DNA from 3 places in the Komagataeibacter rhaeticus genome. Region 3 is predicted to be linked to each of the others. Evidence: predicted binding sites of a transcription regulator. Region 3 holds the regulator's gene; each other region holds the start of a gene.

Region 1 (9,739 bases), 1.4 Mb from region 3:
TCCATGGAACTAATATATGAGCATATCACAATACAGTAATTTATTTTATAATATTTATTATAAATAATCCTATTATTTACATTTTACTGTTAATATATCGATATTTCTGTGTTATTTGCCGAATCTCATTCATGAAGAGATAGTATTTAGTCGATGAATCCGGGCTGTACGGCCACCACGTTGAGAACGTGTGTCGCGGCGCTGAGCGGATTACGATTGCAATCAGGAAACTGGACGGTCCGCTGTGTCCTCCTCGATCTGATTAACGAAAATGATCACCTTCGCGGCAAGATCCACATCTCGAGGGAAAAAAGGATCGAAACAAATTTCACGTACCGAAGCTGGCATTTCATTTCGGTATTCAATGGAAATTTCGCGCTTTTACAATGATATTTTCAGAAGCACGTCCCTGATCGATGTCTCGGGATACCTGCAGAGAGCGGTTTCCGACATCGGCCAGCAGGTGGGAGAGATCCACAATCTCACGTGTCACGAGATGTACCACCTCGCCTTCCTTCTGTAGCCGCCCCACGACTCCCAGCATCTGGCCAGACAGGACCACACGGCGGAAACGCTCGAACATATCAGGCCAGATGATCACGTTGATCGCTGCCGTTTCATCCTCCAGCGTCATGAACACCACACCCTCGGCTGAACCGGGCCGCTGACGAACCAGCACGAGCCCAGCCACCGACAGGCTGCTCCTGTCCCGGGCCTCCAGACCCTGCTGGCACGTCACCATCCCGCGCTCGCTAAGATCATCGCGCAGGAAAGCCACGGGATGATTCCGCAGGGTTAGGCCCGTGCGGTTGTAATCGCGCGCGACCTCGGCCCCGTCCCGCATGGGCTGGAGCAGCACATCAAGTTCTTCCGCTTCACGCATGACGGCGGCTGCGGCAAACAGCGGCAGAGGTTCGTCACGTAATGCCTTGATGGCCCATAGCGCCTCGCGCCGCGCCAGGCCCAGTCCCGGCTGGAAGGCGTCCGCCTCTGCCAGATGGGTCAGGGCCGCTCCCTTCACCCCTGCCCTGCGCCACAGATCGTCGACCGAGGCAAAGGGACGGTCGCCCCGCGCCGCTACGATCCGGGCCGCATCGTCATTGGCCAGCCCTTTTACCAGATTCATGCCCAGGCGGACGGCAAACAGCCCGTCATCCCGCTCCGGGCCTTCGAGCGTGCTGTCCCAGCGCGAGGCGTTGATGCAGATCGGCCGGATCTCAACCCCGTGCTCGCGGGCGTCGCGCACAAGTTGGGCCGGAGCGTAGAAGCCCATCGGCTGGCTATTCAGGAGGGCGGCTAGAAACACATCCGGATGGGTGCATTTCATCCAGGATGACGAATAGGCCAGAATGGCGAAGCTGGCGGCATGGCTTTCGGGAAAGCCGTAACTGCCAAACCCCTCAAGCTGCTGGAAGATGCGTTCGGCAAAGGTCTCGGGATAACCCCGCGCCGTCATGCCCTCGATCAGCCGTGTACGGAAGCGCGAGACCGTACCGGTATTCTTGAACGTCGCCATGGCGCGGCGCAGCTGGTCGGCCTCGGATGCCGAAAACCCGGCACAGACCATGGCCACCTGCATCACCTGTTCCTGAAACAGCGGAATGCCCAGCGTCTTCCTGAGCACCTTTTCGAGTTCCGGCGTCGGGTAGATTTCTTTCTCCTGCCCGGCCCGCCGGCGCAGATAGGGATGCACCATGTCGCCCTGGATGGGACCGGGCCGGACAATGGCGACCTCGATCACCAGATCATAGAACACCCGGGGCCTGAGACGCGGCAGCATGGACATCTGGGCCCGGCTCTCGATCTGGAACACCCCGATCGTGTCGGCCTTTCGGATCATGGCATAGGTGCGCGGATCCTCGGCCGGGATGGTCTGCAGCGTGTAATGCTGCCCCTTGTGTTCGGCCAGAAGGTCCAGCCCCTTCTTCATGCAGGTCAGCATGCCCAGCGCCAGCACATCGACCTTCATGAATTTCAGGACGTCGATATCGTCCTTGTCCCATTCGATGATCTGGCGAGCGTCCATGGCCGCCGGTTCGATCGGCACCAGTTCATCCAGCCGGTCACGGGTCAGGACAAACCCGCCGGGATGTTGCGACAGGTGGCGTGGCACGCCGATCAGGCAGCGCGCCAGATCCAGCGTCAGCCGGATGCGCCGGTCGGACAGGTCGATCCCTGTCTCATTCAGCGCGCCCTCATCCAGCTTCCGCCCCCAGCCCCAGATCTGGCCGGACAGGGTGCGGATCAGGTCTTCGGGCAGGCCCATGACCTTGCCGACATCGCGCAGCGCCCCCTTCGCACGGTAACGCGTAACCACCGCCGTGAGAGCGGCGTGGTTGCGGCCATAATGACCATAAATCCACTGGATGACCTGCTCCCGGCGCGCATGCTCGAAATCCACGTCGATATCGGGTGGCTCGCGGCGCTCTTCGGAGACGAAGCGTTCAAACAGCAGCGACGTCCGTGCCGGATCGATGGCGGTAATGCCCAGCACGTAGCAGACAGCGGAATTGGCCGCCGATCCCCGCCCCTGGCACAGGATGCCCTGCGAGCGGGCATGGCGGACGATGCTGTGGACGGTGAGGAAATACGGTGCATAGTCCATGCGCCCGATCAGGGCGAGTTCATGGGTGAGGATGTTCCTGACCTCGGGCGGAATGCCTTCGGGATAGGCCGCTGCCGCCCCTTCCCAGGTCAGGGCTTCGAGCGCCTGCTGCGGCGTCTGGCCCGGGACGGAGACCTCATCGGGATACTGGTAGGCCAGGTCATCAAGACTGAAGCGGCAGCGTTCCACAATCTCCACGGTCCGGGCCACCGCTTCGGGATGGCGGCTGAACAGTCGGGCCATTTCTGCAGGCAGCTTGAGGTAGCGGTCCGCATGGCGCTCCCGCGCGAACCCAGCTTCATCGATGGTGGTGTGGTTGCGGATGCAGGTCACCACATCCTGCAGGATGCGTCGGTCATGGGTGTGGAACAGCACGTCATTGGTCACGACCGTTGCTACCCGCGCCTGATGGGCCAGGTTCGCCAGTTCATACAGCCGCATCTGGTCATTGGGTCGGCGCCGCAGGGTCAGCGCCATATAGGCCCGGTCGGCAAAGGCGTCCTTCAGCTTGCGCAGATGCAGGGCGCAGGCATCATCCGCCGTATCCGGAAGCAGGATCACAAGGAGGCCCTCGCCCCATGCCACCAGATCCTCCCAGAGCAGATGACACTTCCCCTTCCCGGCCCGCGCCTTGCCAAGGCTCAGCAGTCGGCATAGTCGGCCATAGGCGGCCCGATCCGTCGGATAGACCAGCACGGGCAGAAAATCGGCCAGATCGAGACGGCAGCCCACGACCAGGCGGATGCCGGTCTCTTTGGCCGCGACATGGGCCTGCACCATGCCCGCCAGGGAATTGCGGTCGCAGATGCCCAGCGCTTTAATGCCAAGGGTTTTTGCCTGCTCGAACAGTTCAATCGGTGAGGATGCACCGCGCAGGAACGAGAAGTAACTCGTCACCTGCAGTTCGGCGTATGGCACGCTCATTCAAAGAGACCGTGCAGGAACCAGCCCTGCGAACCGGTCTCGCCATGTTCGCCATCCCCGGTCCGGTAAACCCAGAATGTCTCGCCGCTGGTATCCTCCACCCGGAAGTAATCGCGCACGGTGGTCAGTTCGGCATCGCCCTTCCACCATTCGCCAAAGACCCGCTCGGGGCCATCAGCGCATCTGATCCGGCGGCGGATGCCACGCCAGATGAAGAAGACCGGTGGATGGTCGGGCAGCACCGCCATGGTCTGGATCGGCTCGGGACGAGGCAGCAGGCGCGTGGGGCGCGGCCAGTGATCCGGCCACTCCTTTCCGTCCTCGGGTGCGAGGGCGGGCACGCGGCAGACAGCCCGTTCCGGCACGTCGCTTTCCACCGGGGCGAAGCGATACAGGGCCTGCGAGCCGACGCGGTTGGCCAGGGTATCGATCAGGTCGGAGACGTCGGCCTCTTCTTCCTCGATCAGGGCGGATACACCCTGGCGATGCAGGATCGGCTCGGCCAGCGAAGCCGTCAGCACCATGCGCTCGATCCCGAAGCCCGGATCGATGGTCTCGATCCTGTCACAGAGCAGACGGGTCAGGCGTCTGACGTCCCGCACCGGCATGGCCGTGGCCACGCGGACGGCCTCGGTGCGGCTGTCCACCCGGTGCAGCAGCAGGTCGAGGCGGCGCACGCCCTGCTCGCGTTCCTCCAGCCCTGCGCACAGGGGCGGCACGAGTTTGGTGATGTAGCGGGCTATGGTCTCGGCGGCGCTGATCGGTTCGGCAAAGTTCTGGCTGACCTGCACCGGTGCCTGCAGCCGGACCGGGACAATGGCTTCCGCCTGCCGCCCGAAAGCCTGGTCCAGCCTGCGGGCGACATCCGGGCCGAAGCGCAGGGCCAGCGGCGCACGCGGCATGCTGGCCAGCGGGCCGATGCGTGATATGCCCAGTCCATGGAGACCATCGATGAGGTCGGCTGGCATGCGCAGGGCTTCGATGGGCAGGTCGGTGATCGCTGCCGCCGTTTCACCGGGCGGCACGAGGGTGATGGGTCCCCGGCCATAGCGCGCCAGCGCATGAGCGGCACCCCATGTATCGGCAATTGCGGCCCGGGCCGTGATCCCGGACTCCTTCAGGCGCGTGACCATGTTCTCCAGCATGACGGCCTCGCCCCCATGCAGGTGATCGGCACCGGTCGTATCCAGCACGATGCCGTCCGGTGGATCGGGGGCCACGATGGGGGCGATGCGGTGCTGGAACCACAGCGCCAGCCGCTCCAGCCCTGCCCGGTCACCGTCCGGGTCGGCATCCATGATGAGCAGATCGGGATGGAGCGCCTGCGCTTTCGCGACAGGCATGCCGGGACGCAGGCCCAGCCTGCGGGCGGCGAGATCAACCGACAGCACGACCCGTCGCCGCCCTTCCCGTCCGGCCAGCACCAATGGGCAGTCAGGCGCGGGCGCGTCGGTCCCCAGCCGCTTCCTGATCCGGTCTGTCGGCCAGAGCGGCAGGTAGAGCGAGACGACACGGTGCCAGTCTCCCTTTGGCATCACAGGCCTCCACTTCGAAATCGGCACATTCGCCCGCGCGGGCACGGATGAGTTCCAGCAGCCAGCGGGACCGGCCGACGCCGGGTACTGGCAGCGGCACGGATGGCAGGACCGAGACCCGCCACCGCGTGACCGACGCCGTGGGCTGGCCGAAATCGGCCGCATCCGTCTGTCGTCGCCAGCGCCGTATGGCGATGCCCAGTGCGCCGGATGTCTCGGCCGCCAGCTGCAGGCGGCGTGAGGCGGTCATGGACAGGCGGGCCACCTCGGCCACGACCGCGCCCAGACCCTGATGGCGCAGTGCTTCCTCGAAACAGGCCAGGACATCGACGTCCGAACTGGCCGCGACGTAAATGGTCCGTCGCGCCGACAATCCGACCTGCTGCAGTGCCGGGGCGTACAGGTCCTGACGGGTGGCGATCCACAGCACCTTGCCCCGTGTCCGCGCTGCGATCCCGGCGGAAAACAGCCCGGATGCCGCTGCATTCAGGGCATCATGGCCGCCGCCTGCCACCTCATGCAGCGCGCCTAGCGCCAGGCCACCATCCGGCAGGCGACCGTCAATCTCGGGCATGCCGAAGGGCAGCACGCCCCGTCTGCGCCGGCCCTGGCCTTCGAGGCGGCTGACCTGTGCTCTCAGCGCCTCCAGCGCAGGACGGGGTTCGGGTGCAGGCATGGGGTCGGACAGTCCATTCGGGTGTTTCTGGCACGGAATCAGTGATTGTGTTCGTTATTTGTTCTGGTGCGGTGACGAATGTCAACCCATTCTGGAAAAACGGCTGTGATCCGGACGCGGGCACAGGCCTGCCGCTCTAGCCAGGCGCGATGAAAACTGTCTGGATTGCAGGGGTTTATCAGGAACAGTCCGGCCATCCCCATCCCGCAGGGTGGATACCATCCGGCAGGGCACCCATATCCGGACTCGCGAAAGGACGGCGTGATGTGCAACCTCTATGCGATGACCAGCAGCCAGCAGGCGATCCGGGAGGCGGCCAGGGTCATGACTGACCGCACCGGCAATCTCCGGCCCCTGCCCGAGATCTGGCCCAACACCATGGCGCCCATCGTGCGGAACGCGCCGGATGGGCGTGAACTGGTCATGGCGCGCTGGGGCATGCCCACGCCGCCAGGCTACCTGAAAGGCCACAGGGTCGATCGGGGCGTGACCAATATCCGCAATCTGACCTCGACCTGGTGGAAGCGCTGGGAAGGTGTGGCGCATCGCTGCCTGGTGCCGCTCACGGCCTTTTCCGAACCGGAGCGCCTGCCGGATGGGACCAGCAGGCCCGTCTGGTTTGCCCGGAGTGATGGGGAGCCTCTGGCTTTCTTTGCAGGGATCTGGTGCCAGTGGACGTCAGTGCGGAAACTGGCGGATGGCGAGACGACGGATGACCTGTTCGGCTTCCTGACCACCACGGCCAATCGGGAGGTCGGCACCATTCATCCGAAAGCCATGCCGGTCATCCTGACCCGGCAGGAAGAACTGGATCTGTGGATGAAAGCGCCCTTGAACGATGCGCTACAACTGCAACGTCCTCTGCCCGACAACGCCCTAAAGATGGTACATGCTCCCCCGGTAGGCAGTTATTAAATGTCGCCTTTGGGGGGGGAGTGGAAGGTCGGCTTATCGGTCACAAAAATAAGAATCTGCCCTTCATTTCTTAGTGTCTGACCGAAAATGAGTTGAGTGATTTCAGTGGATTATGATTCATCGGGCGGAATGCCTTCGGGATAGGCCGCTGCCGCCCCTTCCCAGGTCAGGGCTTCCAGCGCCTGCTGCGGTGACTGGCCCGGAACGGACACCTCGTCGGGATACTGGTAGGCCAGGTCATCAAGGCTGAAGCGGCAACGGGCTACGATCTCACGGGTCCGGTCGATCGCCTCGGGATACCGGCTGAACAGCCGGGCCATTTCCGCAGGCGGCTTGAGGTAGCGGTCCGCATGGCGCTCACGCGCGAACCCGGCCTCGTCGATGGTGGTGTGGTTGCGGATACAGGTCACCACATCCTGCAGGATGCGCCGGTCATGGGTGTGGAACAGCACGTCATTGGTCACGATCATTGGCACCCGCGCCTGATGGGCGAGGTTCGCCAGTTCATACAGCCGCATCTGGTCATTGGGCCGGCGCCGCAGGGTCAGCGCCATGGAGGCCCGGTCGGCAAAGGCCTCCTGCAGCTTGCGCAGATGCAGGGCGCAGGCATCATCCGCCGTATCCGGGAGCAGGATGACAAGGAGCCCCTCGCCCCATGCCACCAGATCCTCCCAGAGCAGATGGCATTTCCCCTTCCCGGCCCGGGCCTTGCCAAGGCTCAGCAGTCGGCACAACCGGGCATAGGCGGCCCGGTCCGTCGGGTAGACCAGCACGGGCGCGAAATCGGCAAGGTCGAGACGGCAGCCCACGACCAGGCGGATGCCGGTCTCTTTGGCCGCGACATGGGCCTGCACCATGCCCGCCAGGGAATTGCGGTCGCAGATGCCCAGCGCTTCAATGCCAAGGGCCTTCGCCTGCTCGAACAGTTCAATTGGTGAGGATGCGCCGCGCAGGAACGAGAAGTACGTCGTGACCTGCAGTTCGGCGTATGCCACGCTCATTCAAAGAGACCGTGCAGGAACCAGCCCTGCGAACCGGTCTCGCCATGTTCGCCATCCCCGGTCCGGTAAACCCAGAATGTCTCGCCGCTGGTATCCTCCACCCGGAAGTAATCGCGCACGGTGGTGAGTTCGCCATCCCCTTTCCACCATTCGCCAAACACGCGCTCAGGGCCATCGGCGCATCTGATCCGGTGGCGGATGCCGCGCCAGATGAAGAAGACCGGTGGATGGTCGGGCAGCACGGCCATGGTCTGGATCGGCTCGGGACGGGGCAGCAGGCGCGTGGGGCGCGGCCAGTGATCCGGCCACTCCCGTGTATCTTCGGGCGCAAGGGCGGGCACGCGGCAGACGGCCCGCTCGGGCACGTCGCTTTCCACCGGGGCGAAGCGATACAGGGCCTGCGTGCCGACACGGTTGGCCAGGGTATCGATCAGGTCGGAGACGTCGGCCTCTTCTTCCTCGATCAGGGCCGATACACCCTGGCGGTGCAGGATCGGCTCGGCCAGCGAAGCCGTCAGCACCATGCGCTCGATCCCGAAGCCCGGATCGATGGTCTCGATCCTGTCACAGAGCAGACGGGTCAGGCGTCTGACGTCCCGCACCGGCATGGCCGTAGCCACACGGACGGCCTCGGTTCGGCTGTCCACCCGGTGCAGCAGCAGGTCGAGGCGGCGCACGCCCTGTTCGCGTTGCTCCAGCCCGGCGCACAGAGGCGGCACGAGTTTGGTGATGTAGCGGGCTATGGTCTCGGCTGCGCTGATCGGTTCGGCAAAATTCCGGCTGACCTGCACCGGTGCCTGCAGCCGGACCGGGACAATGGCTTCCGCCTGCCGCCCGAAAGCCTGGTCCAGCCTGCGGACGACATCCGGGCCGAAGCGCAGGGTCAGCGGCGCGCGCGGCATGCCGGCCAGAGGACCGATGCGTGACACGCCCAGCCCATGGAGGCCATCAATGATATCCGCTGGCAGGCGTAGGGCTTCGATGGGTAGATCAGTGATCGCTGCCGCCGTCTCACCAGGCGGCACGAGGGTGATGCGTTCCCGGCCATAACGCGCCAGCGCATGGGCGGCACCCCATGTATCGGCAATCGCGGCCCGGGCCGTGATCCCGGCCTCCTTCAGGCGCGTGACCATGTTCTCCAGCATGACGGCCTCACCCCCATGCAGGTGATCGGCACCGGTCGTATCCAGCACGATGCCGTCTGGCGGATCGGGTGCCACGATGGGGGCGATGCGATGCTGGAACCACAGCGCCAGCCGCTCCAGCCCAGCCCGGTCACCGTCCGGGTCGGCATCCATGATGAGCTGATCGGGATGGAGCGCCTGCGCTTTCGCGACAGGCGTGCCGGGGCGAAGGCCCAGCCTGCGGGCGGCGAGATCAACCGACAGCACGACCCGTCGCCGCCCTTCCCGTCCGGCCAGCACCAATGGGCAGTCAGGCGCGGGCGCGTCGGTGCCCAGCCGCTTCCTGATCCGGTCTGTCGGCCAGAGCGGCAGGTAGAGCGAGACGACACGGTGCCAGTCTCCCTTTGGCATCACAGGCCTCCACTTCGAAATCAGCGCATTCGCCCGCGCGGGCACGGATCAGTTCCAACAGCCAGCGGGACCGGCCGACGCCGGGGACCGGCAGCGGCACGGATGGCAGGACCGAGACCCGCCACCGGGTGACCGACGCCGTGGGCTGGCCGAAATCGGCGGCATCCGTATGCCGCCGCCAGCGTCGTATGGCGATGCCCAGCGCGCCGGATGTCTCGGCCGCCAACTGCAGGCGGCGTGAGGCGGTCATGGACAGGCGGGCCACCTCGGCCACGACCGCCCCCAGTCCCTGATGGCGCAATGCCTCCTCGAAACAGGCCAGGACATCGACGTCCGAACTGGCCGCGACATAAATGGTCCGTCGCGCCGACAGCCCGACCTGCTGCAATGCCGGGGCATACAGGTCCTGACGGGTGGCGATCCACAGCACCTTGCCCCGTGTCCGCGCTGCGATCCCGGCGGAAAACAGGCCGGACGCTGCTGCATTCAGGGCGTCATGGCCGCCGCCTGCCACCTCATGCAGCGCGCCCAGCGCCAGGCCGCCATCT
Region 2 (9,739 bases), 1.3 Mb from region 3:
GCCCCGTGGCGACCAGCGTTACCTGCCGTGGTCCCTGTGCCTCGGCCAGCACATAGCCGCCGCGCGCGCACAGGTTGGTTAGCCCGTGCAGTTCGCGCTCGGGCGCGGGGGCGGACAGGATGGGGGTGGATTCCAGCGTCAGCAGGCTTGGCCCGGTGGTGCGGCGCAGCGCCAGTTCCAGGCATTCCATGGTCTCGCGGTGGTCGGCGGGACGGAAAACCGCCATATTGGGCATGGCGCGCAGGCTGGCAAGCTGTTCCACCGGGCGCCAGCCGCCCGTGTTGTCGCCGCTGAGCATGTTGTCATCGGTCAGCAGGTAGATCACCTGCTGGTCGGTCATGGCGGCGTAGCGCAGGGCGGGGCGCATGCGGTCCACCGCGATGATGGTGGATGCCCCGAAGGCCAGCAGCCCGCCATGCAGCGCAATACCATTCAGCAGGGCCGCCATGCCATGGACCTGGGTGCCGCAGTTCAGCTCTGCCTCGCCACTGCTGCGCCGGTGGGCCGACAGGTCGGCCAGCATGCCCTGGCGTGAACGCAGGCAGATCAGTTCGGGCAGGAGTTCATGCAGTGTCTCGAGTCCGCGCCGCGCGGCGAAGGCGGGGGAAACCCGGGCAATGGCCGTCCCTTCCTCGCGCCAGGTACGCTGCCAGTCGGGTTGCCAGAAGGCGGGGCGCTGGTTGCGGGCCATGCGCTCGAATTCCGCCTTCTGCCGGTCCTTGAGCAGCCGCCGCAGCCACGAACGCCGGGCGCTGGCGCCGCGCCGCGCGGCACCCGCCCACAGGCCCGGATCATCGACAAAGGGGGGCTGTGGCCCGGTTTCGGCGGTGGCGATGCAGGCGATCAGGCAGGGTTTGTGCGTGCGTTGGGAAGAAGCGATGGCGGTTGCGATCTGTTCGGGATTGCCCGCATCCACCTTGCGCACGGACCAGCCCGATGCACTGTAGCGTGGCAGGATGGCGTCCACCTGTTCGCGTTCGCTGTGCCACAGGCCCACCACCAGTGTCACGCGGTCCAGCGTCATTTCCCCCGCCAGCGCCGCCGTTTCCAGCGCCACCCCGGTGGAGAGTTCCGTCCAGCATCCCAGCGCCCAGATGCGGTGGTTGACCAGCGAGCGGCCAAAACGGGCCGCCAGCCTGTGTTCGGCCAGCGCCATGCCGATGGCCGCCCCCAGCCCCTGCCCGTTGGGGCCGCAGGCCTGGCGTTCATGGGGCGGGGTGTCGGGGTGGGCGCCGTGCGGGGGCAGGGGGGCCTGCCCGGACAGTTCGGCCATGATGGTGGGCAGCACGCGGTAGCGCGGGGAGGAGACGACAAAGCGGTCGCGGTCCGGCCATTCCGGGCTTGCGGGGTCGAAGCGCAGGAAGCGACTCCACAGCACAGCGCAGAAACCGGCCATGACCCGCGCATGCGGGGCATAGCGCCGGTCGGGTTCATGTACGCCAATGGCGTGGCGGATTGCCGTTATCAGGCGTTCGGGCATGCTGGGGGCGGCCGGGGGGCCACCATCGGGCAGGGAAGCACAGGCTTGATCTTCTGGCATCGGCATCGTCCATATGTCGGGGCAGGATCGCTTGGAGCCGCCTGGCCTGTACTACTGCGCCGCGCGCATGGCGGCAACATTGCAGCGCTGCCCACTATGCCCGGCGGGGGCGATACTGTATCTGTAGCGGGCCATGCACCCTCCCCGCGCCCGCCCCGCCCGCCGTGCCCTTCTTGCCGCCGCCCTGTGCCTGCCGGTGCTGGGCGGGTGCGCGCTGGTCAGCCAGAAAACCTTCAACCGCCATGCGGGCGACCCGCCCCGCCTGCCCCAGGCGCCACCGCCGCCCGTGCCGGGCATGGACCGTCCGGCGCTGGTGACCATCGTGGCCGGTACGCCACAAAGCCAGTGGCGCCCGGCGGTTATGGCCGCCGTGACCGATGCGCTGGCGCGCAAGCCCAATGCCCTGTTCACCATTGTCGTCAACGTGCCCGACAGGGCGGACGGCACGCCGGGCGACCTGAGCGGCGTGGTGGCGGCCAGCGGCCAGCCGGTGCTCCAGGCGGTCATGGATGCGGGTGCGGGGGGCAGCCAGACCGAGATGGATGCCCGTACCATCTCCTCCGGCAGTGCAATGCAGGTCTGCATCTACGTCGAGTAGCCGAATGCGGTTTTGCAATTACCGCCTCCCTCATGCCATAAAGGCTGGCCCGCCGGTGGTTAACCGCCAGCGACAGCGCCACGTGACGGGGAAAACACGCCCCCGCGTGAAGGGCCATGCCAGTGCATGGCCGTAATGAATGAAGCCCCCGCGCACAACAGGCGGGTGGTGTGCATGGAGAAAAGCAGCAGTGTCCAGTAATCATGTGGATGGGCATCCGTTCTTCCGGTTCTGCCGCACGGCACTGGAAAATATCCGCGCACAGGGACGATACCGGCAGTTCACCCCACTGGCACGCCAGGCCGAGCGGTATCCGCTTTACGAACAGCCCGAAGCAGCGGCCACCCCCGCCACCCCCGCCTGCCCGCGGGACCGGGAAGTGGTGGTCTGGTCTTCCAACGATTACCTTGGCATGGGCGTTGACCCCGTTGTGGTCGAGGCCGCCATCCAGGCCATCCATGAACATGGCGCGGGTGCCGGCGGCACGCGCAACATCGCGGGTACCAGCCCCGTCCATACCGCGCTGGAGGCGGAACTGGCCGACCTGCATGGCAAGGAAGCGGGCCTGCTGTTCGTATCGGGCTACGTGTCCAACCAGGCATCGCTGCAGACCATCCTGACCAGCATGCCGGGCTGGATCTGCTTTTCCGACCGGCTGAACCATGCCTCCATGATCGCGGGCATCAAGGGCGCGCGCGGGTCCACCACCGTCATCTACGAACATAACGACCTGGCCGACCTGGAAGCCAAGCTGGCCGCAGCCCCCGCCGATGCGCCCAAGCTTATCGCGTTCGAGAGCGTGTATTCCATGGATGGCGACATTTCCGACATTGCCGCCACCTGCGCGCTGGCCCGCAAATATGGCGCCATGACCTATCTTGATGAAGTCCATGCCGTGGGCCTGTATGGCGCGCAGGGCGGTGGCGTATCGCAGCGCGACGGGGTCGCGGAGCAGGTGGACATCATCGAGGGCACGCTGGCCAAGGGCTTTGGCGTGCATGGCGGCTACATCACCGCGTCCAGCGACATCGTGGAATACCTGCGCCTGTCCGCCTCGGGTTTCATCTTCACCACGTCGCTGCCGCCCGCGGTGGTGGCCGCGGCGCTGGCCAGCGTGCAGCAGGTGCGCAAGGATGGCTGGCGGCGCGAGCGCATGTTCGAACGTGTCAATACCTTCCGTGACAAGCTGCGCCGGGCGGGCGTGCCCTTTACCATGACGCCGAGCCATATCGTGCCGATCCCGGTGGGCAATGCCGAGCGCTGCCGTGAACTGAGCGACAGGCTGCTCAATGATTACGGGATCTATGCCACCCCCATCAACTATCCCACCGTGCCCCGTGGCACCGAGCGCCTGCGCCTGACGCCGGGGCCGTACCATACCGACCAGATGATGGACGACATGGTGGCGGCGCTGACGCATCTGCTGCGCCTCAATGACCTGACGGAGGCACCGCCCGTCGCGGCCATGGCCTGATTGCGGGACAGGCAGGCCGCTCCTGATGAAAAAGGCCGGTCGCTGTGTGCGACCGGCCTTATTTCATGTGGGGCATGACCGGCCCTCAGCGGCTCTGGGCAATGGCTTTCTTCAGGTCGTCATAGCCCACGGCGCCGGGAATGATCTGGCGGGCGTTGAACACGAAGGTGGGCGTGCCGTCCAGCCCGATGGCGCGGGCCAGTTCCATGTTGGCCTGCAGGATGGCGGTGACCCTGGCGCCATTCATGTCCGTGGCCAGTGTTGCGGCGTTCAGGCCCGACTGGGTGGCCAGCGTGCGCATGCGTTCAGCCGTGGGGGCGGCGGAATCCCCCATCACCGCCGCCTGCATGCGGAAATAGGCGGCCTGTCCCCCCTGCACGAAGGCCGCCACCAACGCCTGCGAGGTGATCAGGCTGCCCTGGCCCAGTACGGGAATGACCTTCTCCACAATGCGCAGGTCCCTGTCCTCCCGCGCAAGGCGGTCCAGGTCGGGCAGCACCTTGCGGCAATAGGGGCAGCGCGGGTCATAGAATTCCACCACTGTGGTGTGCCCCTGCGGGTTGCCCAGTATGGCGTCGCTGGCAGCGGGTGTGAGCAGGTCGGCGCGGTGGCTTTCCAGCGCGCTGCGGGCCGCGTTCTGCTGGGCCGCATTGGCGGTGCTGCGCAGGGCGGCAATGGCATCGGACAGGATGGTGGGATCGGTTTTCAGGGCGTTGCGCATGATCTCCACGATTTCCTGCCGCTGGGCGGGGGTGAAGGTCGCGGCGGGATCGGCGGCATGGCCCGTGCCGGGGCGGGCGATCATGACGGCCCCCGTGGCCAGCAGGATGGGCAGCAGGCGCGGACGGTACCGGCGGGGGGAAATGAATGTCACGGGTTTGCTCCGTTGTCATGTCGCGATAGGGTGCTTCTGTAAAGGATCGGGCACGGGAAAGGAATGGGTCATGGTGGCTGGCATGCCTGTTGCCCATGGCCCCCAAGGCCGCTAAGTCGTAACGGGTCTGCGGCGATCGCGTGGCCGTGGTACGAGCCGTTCAATGAATTCAAGCCGACCTGCCATTGGAGAAGCGTTGCGTGCCTGAGCATTCGATAACACCTGTCGCCCGCCGGTACATGCGTCATGCAGTCTCGGCGGTGCTGGCCATTTCGGTTACGGGGTGTTCCCTCAACAAGTATTCCCCCGTGAAGATCGTGTCGCACATGTTCGGTCCTTCACCCGGGGCGCTGATCGGCACGGTCTCGGCTGATGAGCCGCAGGCGACACTGGTGGGCCGCGACATTCTCCAGCGTGGCGGCAATGCCGCGGATGCGGCGACGGCCATGGGCATGGCACTTTCGGTCACGCTGCCCTCGCGCGCCTCGCTTGGCGCGGGCGGGGCCTGCCTGGCCTACAGGCCGGGTGACCAGAATGGCGGCCGGGCGTTCATGTTCCTGCCTGTCGCGGGCACGGTGGCGGCCACGGGCATGCCGCGCGCCGACCGTCCGGCAGCCGTCCCGATGATGGCGCGCGGGCTGTATCTCATGCATCTGCAATACGGGTCGGTCGCCTTTTCCGAACTGCTGCCCGGCGCGATCACGCTGGCTTCCAACGGCATCAACGTCAGCCGCCAGCTTGCGGGCGACCTTGCGGCCGTGCAGGTGCCGCTGCTGGCCGATGCGGGCATACGCGCCATCTTCAGCCGTTCGGATGGCAAGGCGCTGGCCGAAGGCGATGCGCTGGTGCAGACGCACCTGTCCGGCGCGCTGGACCAGATCCGCAGCATGGGGGTGGGTGATCTGTACAATGGCGCCCTGGCCCAGTCCTTTGTCGCGGGCAGCCAGGCGGCAGGCGGCGGGTTGCAGGTGGCGGACCTGCGCGCGGCCGTTCCGTCGGAGCAGAAGCCCCTTGTCGTGGAAAATGGCGAGACGCGGGTCGCCTTCCTGCCGCCACCCGCCGATGGCGGGCTGGGAAGTGCCGTTACCTTCCGCAGCGCGGCCTCATCTGATGCCGCAACCCGTGCGCAGGCCGCCATTGCCGCCTGGCGCGCGCAGAACGGCAATGCCACGGGGGGCACGGCGGACAGCGTGCTGGCGCGGGCGCAGGCCTTCGTCAATGCCGGTGGCGGGGCGGGGGGCGGCCTGCCCGCGCTCCCGGCCTCCACATCCTTTACGGTGGTGGACCATGCCGGCATGGCCGTGGCGTGCAGCCTGAGCATGGACAACCTGTTCGGCACGGGGCGCATGGCGGGCAATACCGGCATTGTGCTGGGGGCCTCCCCCGCCCGCCTGCCACAGCCGCTGTATACGGCGGCCATCGCCAGTCAGGGCCGGGCATTCCGGGCCGTGGCGGCGGGGTCGGGGCAGAATGATGCCGCCGCCGCCGTGGGCGTTACCATGCGCAATATCCTGGCCGGTCAGGCACCCGACGCGCATCCCGTCACGGCACAGGGGCGCGTGAATGCCATATCCTGCCCGCGCGGGCTGCCGGGCGATGGCGCGACCTGCGTTGCCGCGACCGACCCGCGTGGCGCGGGGCTGGCCATGGGGCCGCGCTAGTCTGGCGTTTTTGCGCCGGTACGGCATTATTCACGGTGTGGGGCAGGGTGGGACCATTGTAAATGGTCCTGTTTTGTTCCATATTGCAGTGCAGGACGTACCGCCTGCCCGGCGCAGGTGGTGGCGGGCGGGAGGCCCGCTTTCGGTTTCATCTCCTCAAGCACCAGGATAGGCACGTAATGGCACAGGCTCCGGGTATCGATAAAAGCAAGGCCCTGGAAGGGGCATTGAGCCAGATCGAGCGCGCGTTCGGCAAGGGATCGATCATGCGCATGGGCGAGCGGCCCAGCGAGCAGGTCGATGTGATTTCCACCGGCTCCCTCGGGCTTGATATCGCCCTGGGCATCGGCGGCCTGCCGCGCGGCCGCATTGTCGAGATCTATGGCCCGGAAAGCTCGGGCAAGACCACCATGGCGCTGCACGCCATTGCCGAGGCCCAGCGCAAGGGTGGCACCTGCGCCTTCATCGATGCGGAGCACGCGCTGGACCCCGGTTATGCGCGCAAGCTGGGCGTGGACGTGGACAACCTGCTGATCAGCCAGCCCGACGCCGGTGAACAGGCGCTGGAAATTGCCGATACGCTGGTCCGCTCGGGTGCGATCGACGTGCTGGTGGTGGACAGTGTTGCGGCACTTGTGCCGCGTGCGGAGCTTGAGGGCGACATGGGTGACAGCCATGTGGGCCTGCATGCGCGGCTGATGAGCCAGGCGCTGCGCAAGCTGACGGGTTCCGTCTCGCGTTCCAACACCATGCTGATCTTCCTGAACCAGATCCGGCTCAAGATCGGTGTGATGTTCGGCAGCCCCGAGACGACGACCGGCGGCAACGCGCTGAAATTCTATGCCTCCGTGCGCATGGATATCCGCCGCATCGGCTCGATCAAGGACAAGGACGAGGTCACGGGCAACCAGACGCGCGTGAAGGTGGTCAAGAACAAGATGGCGCCGCCCTTCCGCCAGGTCGAATTCGACATCATGTATGGCGAAGGGATCAGCAAGGTCGGCGAACTGATCGACCTGGGGGTCAAGGCCGGCATTGTGGAGAAGTCGGGGGCCTGGTTCTCGTGCGACAGCCAGCGCATCGGGCAGGGGCGCGAGAATGCCAAGCAGTTCCTGCGCGACCACCCCGAAATGGCGGCCGATATCGAACGCCGCGTGCGTGAGCAGGCCGGTGTGGTGGCCGAAGCCATGCTGGTTGGTCCCGACGATGAGGGCGGCGAGGCTTGATCCCCCCGTCCTGCCCGGTTAAGGCAGGCTGACAGGGATGCCCCGCCCGGCAGGCCAGAGCCGTGTGGGCGGGGCAGGGTGCAAGAAGGGGGAAGGGGCTGCCGGGATGAAACCGCGTCTTGCAATGGTTGGATTGCTGGCCTGCCTTGCGGCCTGTAGTGCCGGGCAGGACGACAACAACGACCCCGCTGACGTGGATGAGGCCCCCCGCCCGCTGGGTCACCGGAGCGGTGGCCATCATGTTCCCCACGCAAGCGATGCGCTGCGCCCGCTGTCCCGTCACCTGCCAAAGCCGCCCGACCCGGCGGATGACGCGGCTACGGAACCCTATCATACCCCGCCCGATGCGGCGGCGATGCAGATGATCTCCTCGGGTTACGACCCCAATCAGGCAGGCGATGACGATGCGCCGTCCGACAGTGATGACGGCAAGCACTTCGTCGTGCCGGACACGCAGGTCAGCTACGGTCGCAAGCCCGGCCAGTCCAACTAGAGCACCAGCACCGCCCTTATGTCGTTTACGTTGGTCAGGGTGGGGCCGGTCATGACCAGATCCCCTGTTGTGCGGAACAGGCTGTAGCTGTCATGCGCGCGCAGGCAGGCACGCGGGTCGCAGCCCAGCGCGCGGGCGCGTGTCAGGGTGGTGGGGGTGATGATGGCGCCCGCCGCGTCCTCCGTGCCGTCAATGCCGTCGCTATCGGCGGCAATGGCCCATATGCCTTCATTGCCCTGCACCGTCAGGGCCATCGACAGCAGGAACTCGGTATTGCGTCCACCCCGGCCCGGAGGGGGACCGGCGGGGTTGATCGTGACCGTGGTCTCGCCACCGGACAGCAGCACGGCGGGTGCCCCCACCGGCAGGCCATGCAGGCGGGCGGACAGGGCAATCCCGGCCATGAACGTGCCCGCGTCCCGGCTTTCGCCTTCCAGCGCGTCCCCCAGCACCAGGGGCGTCAGTCCGCAGTCGCGCGCGGTGGCCGCCGCCGCCTGCAGCGCCATGAGCGGGGTGGAAACAAGGGTATAGCGGTTGCGTGGTGACAGCATGCGGTCGGTTGGGGGCTGCATCAGCACCGTTTCCACCGCATCGGGCACTGTCATGTCGTAATGATGCAGGATCGACAGGGCCTCGGCGGCCGTGGTGGGGTCGGCCACGGTGGGGCCGCTGGCAATCGTGAGCGGGTCATCGCCCGGCACATCGCTGATCGCCAGCGTGACCACGCGGGCCGGGGCGGCTGCCGCGGCAAGCCCGCCGCCCTTTATGGCCGACAGGTGGCGGCGCACCACGTTCATCTCGCGTATGCTGGCGCCACTATGGAGCAGGGCATGGTTGAGGGTGCGGATATCCCCCAGTGTCAGGCCCGCGCGGGGGCATTCCAGCAGCGCCGATCCCCCGCCCGAGATCAGGGCGATGACCAGGTCATCCGGCCCCAGCCCGGCAACGGCCGCCAGCATGGCGCGGCCTGCGTCCACGCTCCGGCTGTCGGGCATGGGGTGGCTGGCTTCCATGACGCGGATGCGCCGCGTGCCGGTGCCATGACCATCACGCGTGACCACGCAGCCCGAAAGCGCCACGTCGGGCCATGCCTGTTCCAGCGCCGCCGCCATGGACGCGGCGGCCTTGCCCGCCCCCACCACCACGCATTTCCCCTTCGGCGGCGGTGGCAGGTACCGGGCCAGAACCCTGTCCGGCATGGCGCTGTGGATGGCCGCGTCCAGAATGCGGCGCAGCACCGCGCGGGCGCGTCCATCCGTCCAGCCCGTCGTGGTCAGGCCCCGGACGGGGGCGGGGGAAGGGGGGTGCTGGTCGTTCATCTGGGTATGCGGGTCCTGTTTCGGGGGCGGGTGGCCATGGGGCCGGTGCGGGGTGCAACGCGTGGCGCCCCCGCGCGATGCAGGCCGGTGGCCACCGGCCTTCCATACCATTCATGCACGGGGCGGCAGTTGTGTCACAATTGTCACGTCTGTGTCAGGATACGGGCAACGGGGCGACCTGTGGCCGCCGTACACGCTAAATTGGGCGGGACCGGTCTGGATTGGCATGGGGGATGGTGATACGCGCCAGATGGTCCGTGCTTCGTTCGCGGGTGCCACAGCAGAAAGGAACAAGGGCATGGAGAACTGTGTGCTGGACGCGGCGCGTCCCGTCATCTCCACGCATCCTTCCCCCGGCATGGTGCAGCCTTACATGATCTTTCCCCGCCCCGAATGGGCGGCGTTGCGCGCGAACGTGCCGCAGTCGCTGGGGGAGGCGGACATTGCATCGCTGCGTGGACGTAACGAGCCGGTCTCGCTGGAGGACATAAGCGAGATCTACCTGCCGCTGTCGCGCCTGCTCAACCTGCATGTCATGGCCACCCGTGGCCTGA
Region 3 (9,739 bases):
CACCACGATCGAAGGCATCGACCCCGAGGGCAACCACCCGGTCCAGCAGGCCTGGCGTGAAATTCAGGTGCCGCAATGCGGCTACTGCCAGTCCGGGCAGATCATGCAGGCGATCAGCCTGCTCAGGGATTACCCCTCTCCCACGGATGAGGAAATCGATGCCGTCATGGCTGGCAGCCTGTGCCGGTGCATGACCTATGTTCGCATTCGTGAGGCCATCAAGAAGGCCGCGGCCAACGCACGCGGAGATGCATCAAATGGGTAGATTAGACCGCTTCCGCCTGGGCAGGGACGGCCGTCGTGAACAGGCTTCCCTGTCGCGCCGTGGCTTCCTTGTCACCTCGCTTGGCGCCGGGGTCATGTTCGGCTTCGCGCGTCAGGCCACCGCCAACCAGATTTTCCCGCTTGATAATGCCGGACCCGGCGATGGTGCGTTCGAACCCACCATCTGGTGCGCCATCGCACCCGACGGGATCATCACGGTCAACATCATCCGCGCGGAAATGGGCCAGCATATCGGCACCGCCCTTGCCCGTATCATCGCGGACGAGATGGAAGCCGACTGGAGCAAGGTCCGCATCAATTATGTGGACACCGACCCCAAATGGGGCCTGATGGTCACGGGTGGCAGCTGGTCGGTGTGGATGACATGGGATGTCTTCCGTCAGGCCGGTGCCGCAACCCGCACCGCACTGGTGGAGGAAGCGGCCCGCCTGCTGGGCACCACGCCGGACAGGTGCACGGTTGCCAACGGTATTGTCAGTGCCGGTGGCAAGCAGATCAGCTTTGGCGATATCGTGGCCAAGGGCCATCCGTCCCATTCCTTCACGCCCGAGGAAATGGCCAGGCTGCCGCTCAAGCCCGCCAGCGAGCGCAGGCTGATCGGCAATGCCGAGCTCAAGGCGCTGGATATCCCGGCCAAGACCAACGGCACTGCAATCTATGGCATCGACGCCAAGGTGGAGGGCATGCTGTATGCCCGCCCCAAGATGCCGCCCACGCGCTATGGCTCCAAGGTCCGTTCGGTTGACGATACCGATGCGAAGAAGATCAAGGGCTATGTGCGCTACCTGCTGATCGAGGACCCTTCGGAAGTTGTGCAGGGCTGGGTTGTGGTGCTGGCTGAAAGCTACAGCGCCGCCATCCGCGCGACCGATGCCCTGAAGGTGGAATGGACACCGGGCGAGACGGCCCACACGTCCGAACGCGATATTCAGGACCGTGGCCGCCAGCTGATCAGCAACAAGGAAGGTGGCGTCTACATCTTCAACGATGATGGTGTGGATCAGGCGTTCTCAGGCGCGCATCTGGTCATGGACCAGGAATATACCTGCGCATCCGTGCTGCACTACCAGCTTGAGCCGACCAATGCGCTGGCCTTCGAGAAGGACGGTGTCTACGAGATCCATGCCGGCAACCAGTGGCAGAGCCTGATCCTGCCGACGCTGGCCAAGTCGCTGCAGGTGCCGGAAAGCAAGGTCATCCTGCGCAGCTATCTGCTGGGTGGCGGGTTCGGCCGCCGCCTGAATGGTGACTACATGATCCCCGCCGCCCTTGCGTCCAAGGCGCTGGGCGGCAAGCCGGTCAAGCTGATCCTGACCCGCTCGGACGACATGCAGTTCGACTCCTTCCGCTCGCCGTCCGTCCAGCGCGTGCGCATGGCGTTTGATGGCAGTGACAAGATCACCGCCATGGACTATCAGGCCGCCGCCGGCTGGCCCACGGGTGTCATGGCCGAAGCGTTCATGGAAAAGGGCGTGGATGGCAAGCCCTATGACCAGTTCGCCATTGCCGGTGGTGACCACTGGTACGAGGTCGGGGCCTTCCGGGTGCGCGCGCTGCGTAATGACCTGGCGGAAAAGACCTTCCGCCCCGGCTGGCTGCGTTCGGTCAGCCCCGGCTGGACCAGCTGGGGGATCGAGTGCTTCCTGGATGAGGTCGCGCACCGCCAGAAGAAGGACCCTGCCCAGTTCCGCCTTGACCTGCTGACCGCGCAGGGCCGCAACAAGGGCCAGGCACCGGATTCCGTGGGGGGCGCGCTGCGTCAGGCCGCCGTCGTGCGCAGGCTTATGGAAAAGGTGAACTGGGGCAAGACCACCCTGCCCAAGGACACTGCCCTGGGCCTGGCCACCACGGCCGGGCAGGAACGCGGCATGCCGACATGGATCGGCTGTGTGGCACAGGTGCATGTTGACCGCAGCACCGGCGTGGTGACATGCCAGAAGCTGACTATCGTGGTGGATGCGGGTACCGTGGTTGATCCCGATGGCGCCAAGGCCCAGACCGAAGGTGCTGCGCTGTGGGGGCTGAGCATGGTCCTGTTCGAGAACACGGAAATCGTGAACGGCCTGCCGGTTGACCGCAACCTGAACACCTATACCCCGCTGCGCATTGCCGATACGCCGGAAATGGACATCGAGTTCCTGCCCAGCACGGAAAAGCCAATGGGTCTGGGTGAACCGGGCACGACGGTGGTGGGGCCGGCCATTGGCAACGCCATCTTCAATGCCGTGGGTGTGCGCCTGCGCCATATGCCGGTGCGCCCGGCGGATGTCCTGCGTGCCCTGCAGAACACCTGATTGCGGATAGCCTGACTACGAAAAGACCCCGGTACGTTCTGCGTGCCGGGGTTTTTTTATTATGCCGTGGAGTGGGACCGCCCGTAAAAACAGCCTGATGCGAAAACGACAGTTTTCGGGTACCGCCCTTTTTCAGAAAGGCAGCATTCCCTGAAGCTTTTTGAAAAAAGCTTCGCCAAAAGCGTTTATCCGTTTTTCAACAGTGCATTCTGCCAGATTGTCTACCTACTGCGCCGGGCGCATGCCCAGGCAGGCCGCCAGTATGGCCAGGAAGCACAGTTCCGCCAGGCAGATGACAAACCACTGCAACGTCATGTAACCGCGCGGCATGGCCCCGCGCTGCCACGCCATGCGCTGCCCGATGGCCGCCATCACGAATCCCGCGATCAGGATGAACAGCCCGGCCAGTTCCCGCACGGTTGCGGCGCACAGTCCCACCCAGCCAATGATCGCGGGCACGCCCCCCAGCGCCAGGCGCAGGTTGGTCAGCCGCTGCGTGCCGCCCGCGGGGATGATGTCGGGCCGTTCCAGCGCCAGCCCCCAGTGCACGGCACCAAGGAAGGACAGCATGACCGCGCCATAGCCCACGGCTGCCGTAAGCAGGCGTGGCGTGTGGTCCGGTGTAAGGAACAGGATCGCACAGGTGCAGCCGATCAGCGGCAGCAGGCTGGCCAGGGCAGTGACAATGGCAAGCAGGGGCAGGCGTTTCACGGCGGGGACTCTCCTGAAATACTGGTCATGATATGTATAGCCCGCTCTGGCATGATGCGTGGCATCTGTTATCGTATGGGCAGGATATGCATGCCGGCGGCATGGCATGTCCCCATAATGTCAAATCTGAGGAAACAGATACCATGAGCGCCATTATCGATATCATCGCCCGCGAAATACTCGACAGTCGCGGTAATCCTACCATCGAGGTGGATGTGGAACTGGCGTCCGGCGCCAAAGGCCGTGCCGCCGTGCCGTCCGGCGCATCCACCGGCGCGCATGAGGCGGTGGAACTGCGCGATGGCGACCCCAAGCGCTTTGGTGGCAAGGGCGTGCTCAAGGCCGCGGGCCATGTCGAGCACGAGATCCTTGAGGCCCTGCAGGGCGTGGAATCAACCGATCAGGTCGCCATTGACGAGGCGATGATCGATCTTGATGGCACTCCCAACAAGTCCCGGCTGGGGGCGAATGCAATTCTTGGCGTGTCGCTGGCCGTGGCGAAGGCCTCGGCGCAGGAACTGCAGGTGCCGCTGTACCGCTATGTGGGCGGCGTGTATGCCCGCACCCTGCCGGTGCCGATGATGAACATCATCAACGGTGGTGAACATGCCGACAATCCGATCGACATCCAGGAATTCATGATCCAGCCCGTGGGCGCACCGACGGTGACCGATGCGATCCGCATGGGGTCCGAGATTTTTACCCAGCTCAAGAAAAGCCTGTCAGGTGCGGGTTACAATACCAACGTGGGTGACGAGGGCGGGTTTGCCCCCGCGCTCAGATCCGCTGATGAAGCACTGGGCTTCATGATGCGTGCGGTGGAGGCGGCGGGCTACAGGCCGGGTGATGACGTGACCTTCGCACTGGATTGCGCCGCGACCGAGTTCTACAAGAATGGCCGTTATGAGCTGAAGGGCGAGGACAAGAGCCTTGATGCCGCCGGCATGATTGCCTACCTGGCCGACCTGTCCGCCCGCTACCCCATCATCTCGATCGAGGATGGCCTGGCCGAAGATGACTGGGAAGGCTGGGCCGAACTGACCGCCAATCTGGGCCACAAGCTGCAGCTGGTGGGTGATGACCTGTTCGTGACCAATCCTGACCGCCTGCGCCGGGGCATCAGGGATGGCGTGGCGAATTCGCTGCTGGTCAAGGTCAACCAGATCGGCACGCTGAGCGAGACGCTGGAAGCCGTGCAGATGGCCCAGCACGCCGGTTACACGGCGGTGATGAGCCACCGTTCGGGCGAGACGGAGGACAGCACGATCGCTGACCTGGCGGTCGCGACCAATTGCGGACAGATCAAGACCGGCTCGCTTTCACGCTCGGACCGGACGGCGAAATACAACCAGCTGATCCGCATCGAGAACGAACTGGCCACTGCCGCCCGCTATGCCGGGCGCACGATCCTGAAGAACGGGTGACACGCCACGCCGGACGGGCTAAGTCCGTCCGGCATATATCAAGGCAGGGGGAAGAACATCATGCAACTGGGCAAGATCATGCGGCGCGTGCTGCACGCAACCATTCCCCCTGCCCTGTTCATTGGCCTGACCGCCTATTTCGGCTGGAATGCCATGCGTGGGGAGCACGGGCTGCACAGCTATGCCACCCAGCTGCACCTGCTGGATGAAGCCCGTTCCGCCCAGAAGGACGCCACGGCGGAACAGGAAGTCTGGCTACGCCGCGTGCGGGGGCTGAAGGAAGGCGCGCTGGATACCGACCTGCTGGATGAACGCGCGCGTTCCATGCAGAACCTTGCCCGTCAGGATGAGATTGTCGTGCCCTACGGGGACCATGACCACCTGTACTGACCAACGGGGCCGGAATGCAGGCGCAAAAAAACCCCGGTCGTCTCCGCCGGGGTTTTTCTGTATCCGCCGGGGCGGAAGATTATTTGATCTTCGCTTCGCGGAAGGCCACGTGCTTGCGTGCCACGGGGTCATATTTCCGCAGTTCCATCTTGCCGGTCTGGGCGCGGGCGTTCTTCTTGGTCACGTAGAAGTAGCCGGTGTCCGCCGTGGAAACGAGTTTGATCTGAATGGTGTTGCTCTTGGCCATGATATCCTCAGCACTGCTCCGCCGCTGCTGGAACACTCGGGTGCAGCAGTGGTTCAAGTTGGCGGAAAATGCGCATACACAAGGCTGAGGTCAAGCACCCAGACCGATATTTCTGCTTAAATTTGTCGATAACGGGTAAAAAAAGGAGTGCGGTGCACGATGTTGAGTGTTTCCGAAGCGCGCAAACGGATTCTGGACGGGGTTTTTCCCCTGCCCGCCGAGGTCGTGCCCCTGACCGAAGCCTGTGGGCGCGTCAGTGCGGCACCCGTGGCTGCCCTGCTGTCCAACCCGCCTGCTGATGTTTCGTCAATGGATGGTTATGCGGTACGGGCGGCCGACCTTTCGGGGGGTGGCGTGTCGCTGGCGTGCATTGGCAACGCCCCGGCGGGGCATCCCTTTCCTGGTCGGGTCGGGGCGGGGCAGTGCGTGCGTCTCTTTACCGGAAGCCTCATGCCCGCAGGCACGGATGCGGTGCTGATACAGGAAAACGCGCAGGCCGATGGCACGGCCGTCACCACAACCCATACCCTGCGCCCCGGTACCTACGTGCGCAGCCAGGGCCAGGATTTTGCGGCGGGTCAGGTCATCATCCCGGCGGGCAAAAGGCTGTCGGCGCGGGACGTGGGGGTTGCGGCCGCCGCCAACCATGCGTGGCTTGCGGTCACGCGTCGCCCACGCGTGGCCATTGCCGCGACCGGCGATGAACTGCTGCTGCCCGGCAGCCCGGTCGGAACCGGGCAGATCGCCAATTCCAACACCCCCATGCTGGCGGCCCTGCTGCGGGGGGCGGGGGCCGAGCCGGTCATGCTGCCCGCCCTGCGTGATGACATGGCCGACCTTGCCACACTCGAGCGCATGGTCGATGGCGTGGACATGCTGGTCACGGCCGGGGGGGCCAGTGTCGGCAGTCATGACCTGGTGCGGCGGGGACTGGAACAGGTGGGCCTGAAGACCGATTTCTGGAAGATCGCCATGCGGCCGGGCAAGCCGCTGATGTCGGGCCATCTGGGCCGCCTGCCCTTTATCGGCCTGCCGGGCAACCCGGTGGCGGCCTTTGTGTGTTCCATCGTGTTCGTGCTGCCTGCCCTGCGCCGTATGGCGGGCATGGCGCAGCCGGCCGAACCCGTGATGCGTGCCGTCCTTGGCGCGGATGTGCCCGCCAACGACCAGCGCATGGACCATCTGCGTGCCACCCTTGCGCATGACGCGCAGGGCCAGCTTGTGGCCACGCCCTTTCCCGTACAGGATTCGGCCATGCTGCACATCCTGGCGCAAAGCCAGGCGCTGGTGCTGCGCGCGCCCCATGCCCCCGCCGCGTGGCGTGGGGAGATGTGCGACATCATCCGCATCGATCAGGCTCCGGCCTGAACGCGGGCGCTAAAGCCGGTTGACGCGACGGGTGGAACCAATATAGAACATGGAAACAGGTTTTTGGTTTGTTCCACCGCACGCGTGTTGCGGTGTCATCGCCCCGGCAAAAGGACATGTGGTATGCTTACAAAAAAACAGCATGAGCTTTTGCTATTCATAGACGGCCATCTGCGCAGGACCGGATTTTCCCCTTCCTTCGATGAAATGAAGGATGCGCTTGGCCTGCGCTCCAAATCCGGCATCCACCGGCTGATTTCCGCACTGGAGGAACGGGGGTTCCTGCACCGCAGGCATCACCGCGCCCGCGCGCTGGAAATCCTGCGCCTGCCAGATATCGAGATCCCGCCGCCCCCGCCGGTCAAGGCACCCGGGCCTTCCCGCCCCGAGGGCGCGGACGCGGCCTTTCTGGTGCCGGTGGTGGAGGTACCCTTCGTGGGCCGTGTAGCCGCCGGCAATCCGATCGAGGCGATCACGACCGACACCACCCGCATTGCCGTTCCGGCGGACATGCTGGGCAAGGCCAGCCATTACGCGCTGGAAGTGATGGGGGATTCGATGCAGGACGCGGGCATACTGGACGGCGACATGGTCATCATCCGCGAGGGGACGCAGGCGACCGATGGCCAGATTGTCGTGGCGCTGGTCGATGGGGATGAAGTGACCCTCAAGCGCATCCGTCACGAAGGTGGCGAAATCGCGCTCATTCCCGCCAATACCCGGTACGAAACCCGCCTGCTGCCCGCGTCGCGCGTCAGCGTGCAGGGGACGCTGGCGGGGCTGATCCGCCGTTACTGACCCCCCTCGCCGGTAACCTGTGCCCATGGCGGCAGGCGACCGGCCAGTTCGGCCACCGCCTCTGGCCCCATGGGGATGACGGGTGGGAAATCAGCCAGTATCCGCACCTGCCCATGCCGTTCTATGGCGCTGCGGGCCAGCGGTTCAGGCGGACCGTTCAGGATCACGCCCACCACATGCAGCCCGCGTGCGCGCAGGGCGGCCAGGCTGAGCAGCGTGTGGTTGATCGTGCCAAGCGCGCTGCGTGCAACCAGCACCACGGGCAGCGCAAGCCGGACCATGAGGTCGATCATCAGGTAATGTTCGGCAATGGGCACCAGCACGCCTCCTGCCCCTTCCACTACCAGCGGGCCGCGTGCGGCCGGATGGGGCGGCAGGGCGATAGCAGCGGGATCGATGCGGGTGTGGGCACGGGCTGCGGCGTCCTCGGGGGAGAGGGATGCGCCAAAAGTGGCGGCAGGCGGATAGAGCCGTGTGTCATCCAGCCGTGCGAGCTGCCGCACGCTTGTACTGTCCGATTGCGCGTCGTCCGTGCCACTTTGCAGCGGTTTCCAGTAGGCGGCATGCCATGCCAGCACCAGTGCCGCCGATGCGACGGTCTTGCCCACATCCGTATCGGTGCCGGTTACGAATACACCGGGCCACGCAGCCCTGCGGAACTGCCCGTAGGCCACATTATAGGACATGGTGAAGGGATTCGCCCCGGCCGCCGCCAGTACGCGGCGCATCTGGCCTGCGGTCGCGGGCGGGTGGTCGGTATGGGTGGCGCCTATGGCCCTGAGTTCGCGGGCGAAGGCCAGCGGTGTGGCAGGCATGTCCACAATCTGCGATACCTCCCACAGCCCCGTGCCCATGACGGGCCATTCCGCCTGCAGCCGGGCCTGCGTCGGGTAGTCCGGAACGGGACAGGCCACGCCCGCACGGTCATAGGCGGCACGCCACTGTGCAAGGCTGCCGGCGGCCAGCGTGGCCAGGGCCATGTGTCCCCCCGGTGCCAGTAGCCCGGCGAGGGCATGCAGCGCCTGTGCACGGTTATGGAACCATTGCATGGCAAGGCTTGAGCAGATCAGGTCGAACGGTCCCTGCGCGTCCGGTGCCTGCCCATCCATGACATGCAGGCGCAGATGCGTGTCACCGGGCATCTGTCGCGCCATGCGGTCCAGCATGCGCGGGGCAATGTCGGTTGCTGTGATATGGGCGCGGGGGAAAAGCCTGCGCAGTTCGCGGGTCAGCAGGCCGGTGCCGCAGCCGATTTCCAGAATACGCGCGGGTGCTTCCTGCCCATACTGGCGGCCGATGCGGCGGGCCAGTTCCATCGCGGCCAGGCGCTGCACGCGGGCGGCCTGTTCATAATCATCGGCTGCGTCAAATCGGGCGGCAATGCGCGCGGTGCGGGTCATGGCGGGGGTATCCGTCGGGTCAGGTCGGTAATGGCGCGGGCACAGTCGGCCGCATGGGTCAGGGGAAGCAGGTGCCCTGCGTCCAGCCACCGGGTGGGAACCGGGCCATGGGGCGGAAAGCAGGCCCGTGTCAGGCCGGGGGGGGCGATGGCATCATGTGTTCCGGCCATGACGTTCACGGGGCATGGGGCATGGCGCAGGTCGGGCCTGCAATCCATGTCCATCAGGGCGGCCAGCCCCTGTTCCAGCCTGTCGCATGCGATATGGGGGGGGACGGGCGTGTCGATGCCCGCACGCTGGCGGAAGGTCCGCAGCATGCCCTCGGGCGCATGGCGCAGGCCTGTACGCATGCGGGCGATTATGCGCGGGGAAATGCCATCGGCAAAGTCGGGGCCGGCGCCGAAGCGGCTGAAACCGTTGATCAGCAGCAGCCCCCGGCAGTGCGGGCCGTGATGGCGTAGCAGCCATAATGCCCCCAGTGAATGTCCCACCCCGACATAGGGCCGGGCCGGCAGGTCAAGATCGGCCCGGGGGGAAAAGAAGCCGAAATCGAGGCACCGTGTCTCCATCGGGCCAAGGGCCGCACGGGTCTGCTCCCACACGGTCGGATCAAACGCCCAGCCATGCATGAAGATGATGGGAAGTGCCGGTGCCATTCAGGCGCTCCCGTGCAGGGCGGCGGGGATGGCCGTGGCCAGCTGGTGGATCATGTCATCCGTATGGGCGGCGCTGAGTGCAAGCCGGATGCGGCTGCCACCCGGCGGCACGGTGGGTGGCCTGATGGCGGTGGCCAGGATGCCACGGGCCTCCAGTGCCGCAGCA

Evidence for each region. The regulator LexA, encoded in region 3, represses DNA repair genes until DNA is damaged. The targets are predictions, from matches to a motif close to TGTTCTANNTANGTTC.
Region 1: a site for LexA is predicted at 5,789-5,804, ahead of GWK63_RS15205 (ImuA family protein). Genes of this name have one in related genera too.
Region 2: a site for LexA is predicted at 6,211-6,226, ahead of recA (recombinase RecA). Genes of this name have one in related genera too.

The regions. Positions count from the first base shown of each region.
Region 1 covers NZ_CP050139.1:3,301,089-3,310,827, forward strand. Annotated here, with positions in the region: gene GWK63_RS15195 (error-prone DNA polymerase) at 362-3,529, opposite strand; gene GWK63_RS15200 (Y-family DNA polymerase) at 3,526-5,064, opposite strand; gene GWK63_RS15205 (ImuA family protein) at 4,964-5,740, opposite strand; gene GWK63_RS15210 (SOS response-associated peptidase) at 6,005-6,655, shown strand; partial or broken gene GWK63_RS15215 (PHP domain-containing protein) at 6,775-7,656, opposite strand; gene GWK63_RS15220 (DUF6504 family protein) at 7,653-9,191, opposite strand; gene GWK63_RS15225 (ImuA family protein) at 9,091-9,739, opposite strand, start outside.
Region 2 covers NZ_CP050139.1:621,539-631,277, forward strand. Annotated here, with positions in the region: gene GWK63_RS02955 (transketolase-like TK C-terminal-containing protein) at 1-1,540, opposite strand, end outside; gene GWK63_RS02960 (hypothetical protein) at 1,674-2,138, shown strand; gene hemA (5-aminolevulinate synthase) at 2,329-3,612, shown strand; gene GWK63_RS02970 (DsbA family protein) at 3,698-4,486, opposite strand; gene GWK63_RS02975 (gamma-glutamyltransferase) at 4,726-6,147, shown strand; gene recA (recombinase RecA) at 6,327-7,373, shown strand; gene GWK63_RS02985 (hypothetical protein) at 7,411-7,866, shown strand; gene GWK63_RS02990 (glycerate kinase type-2 family protein) at 7,863-9,185, opposite strand; gene coaA (type I pantothenate kinase) at 9,484-9,739, shown strand, end outside.
Region 3 covers NZ_CP050139.1:1,890,335-1,900,073, reverse strand. Annotated here, with positions in the region: gene GWK63_RS08630 ((2Fe-2S)-binding protein) at 1-265, shown strand, start outside; gene GWK63_RS08625 (xanthine dehydrogenase family protein molybdopterin-binding subunit) at 258-2,579, shown strand; gene GWK63_RS08620 (DUF3429 domain-containing protein) at 2,805-3,290, opposite strand; gene eno (phosphopyruvate hydratase) at 3,434-4,714, shown strand; gene GWK63_RS08610 (FtsB family cell division protein) at 4,775-5,104, shown strand; gene rpmG (50S ribosomal protein L33) at 5,184-5,351, opposite strand; gene GWK63_RS08600 (molybdopterin molybdotransferase MoeA) at 5,511-6,719, shown strand; gene lexA (transcriptional repressor LexA) at 6,843-7,517, shown strand; gene bioD (dethiobiotin synthase) at 7,511-8,917, opposite strand; gene GWK63_RS08585 (alpha/beta fold hydrolase) at 8,914-9,573, opposite strand; gene GWK63_RS08580 (aminotransferase class I/II-fold pyridoxal phosphate-dependent enzyme) at 9,574-9,739, opposite strand, start outside.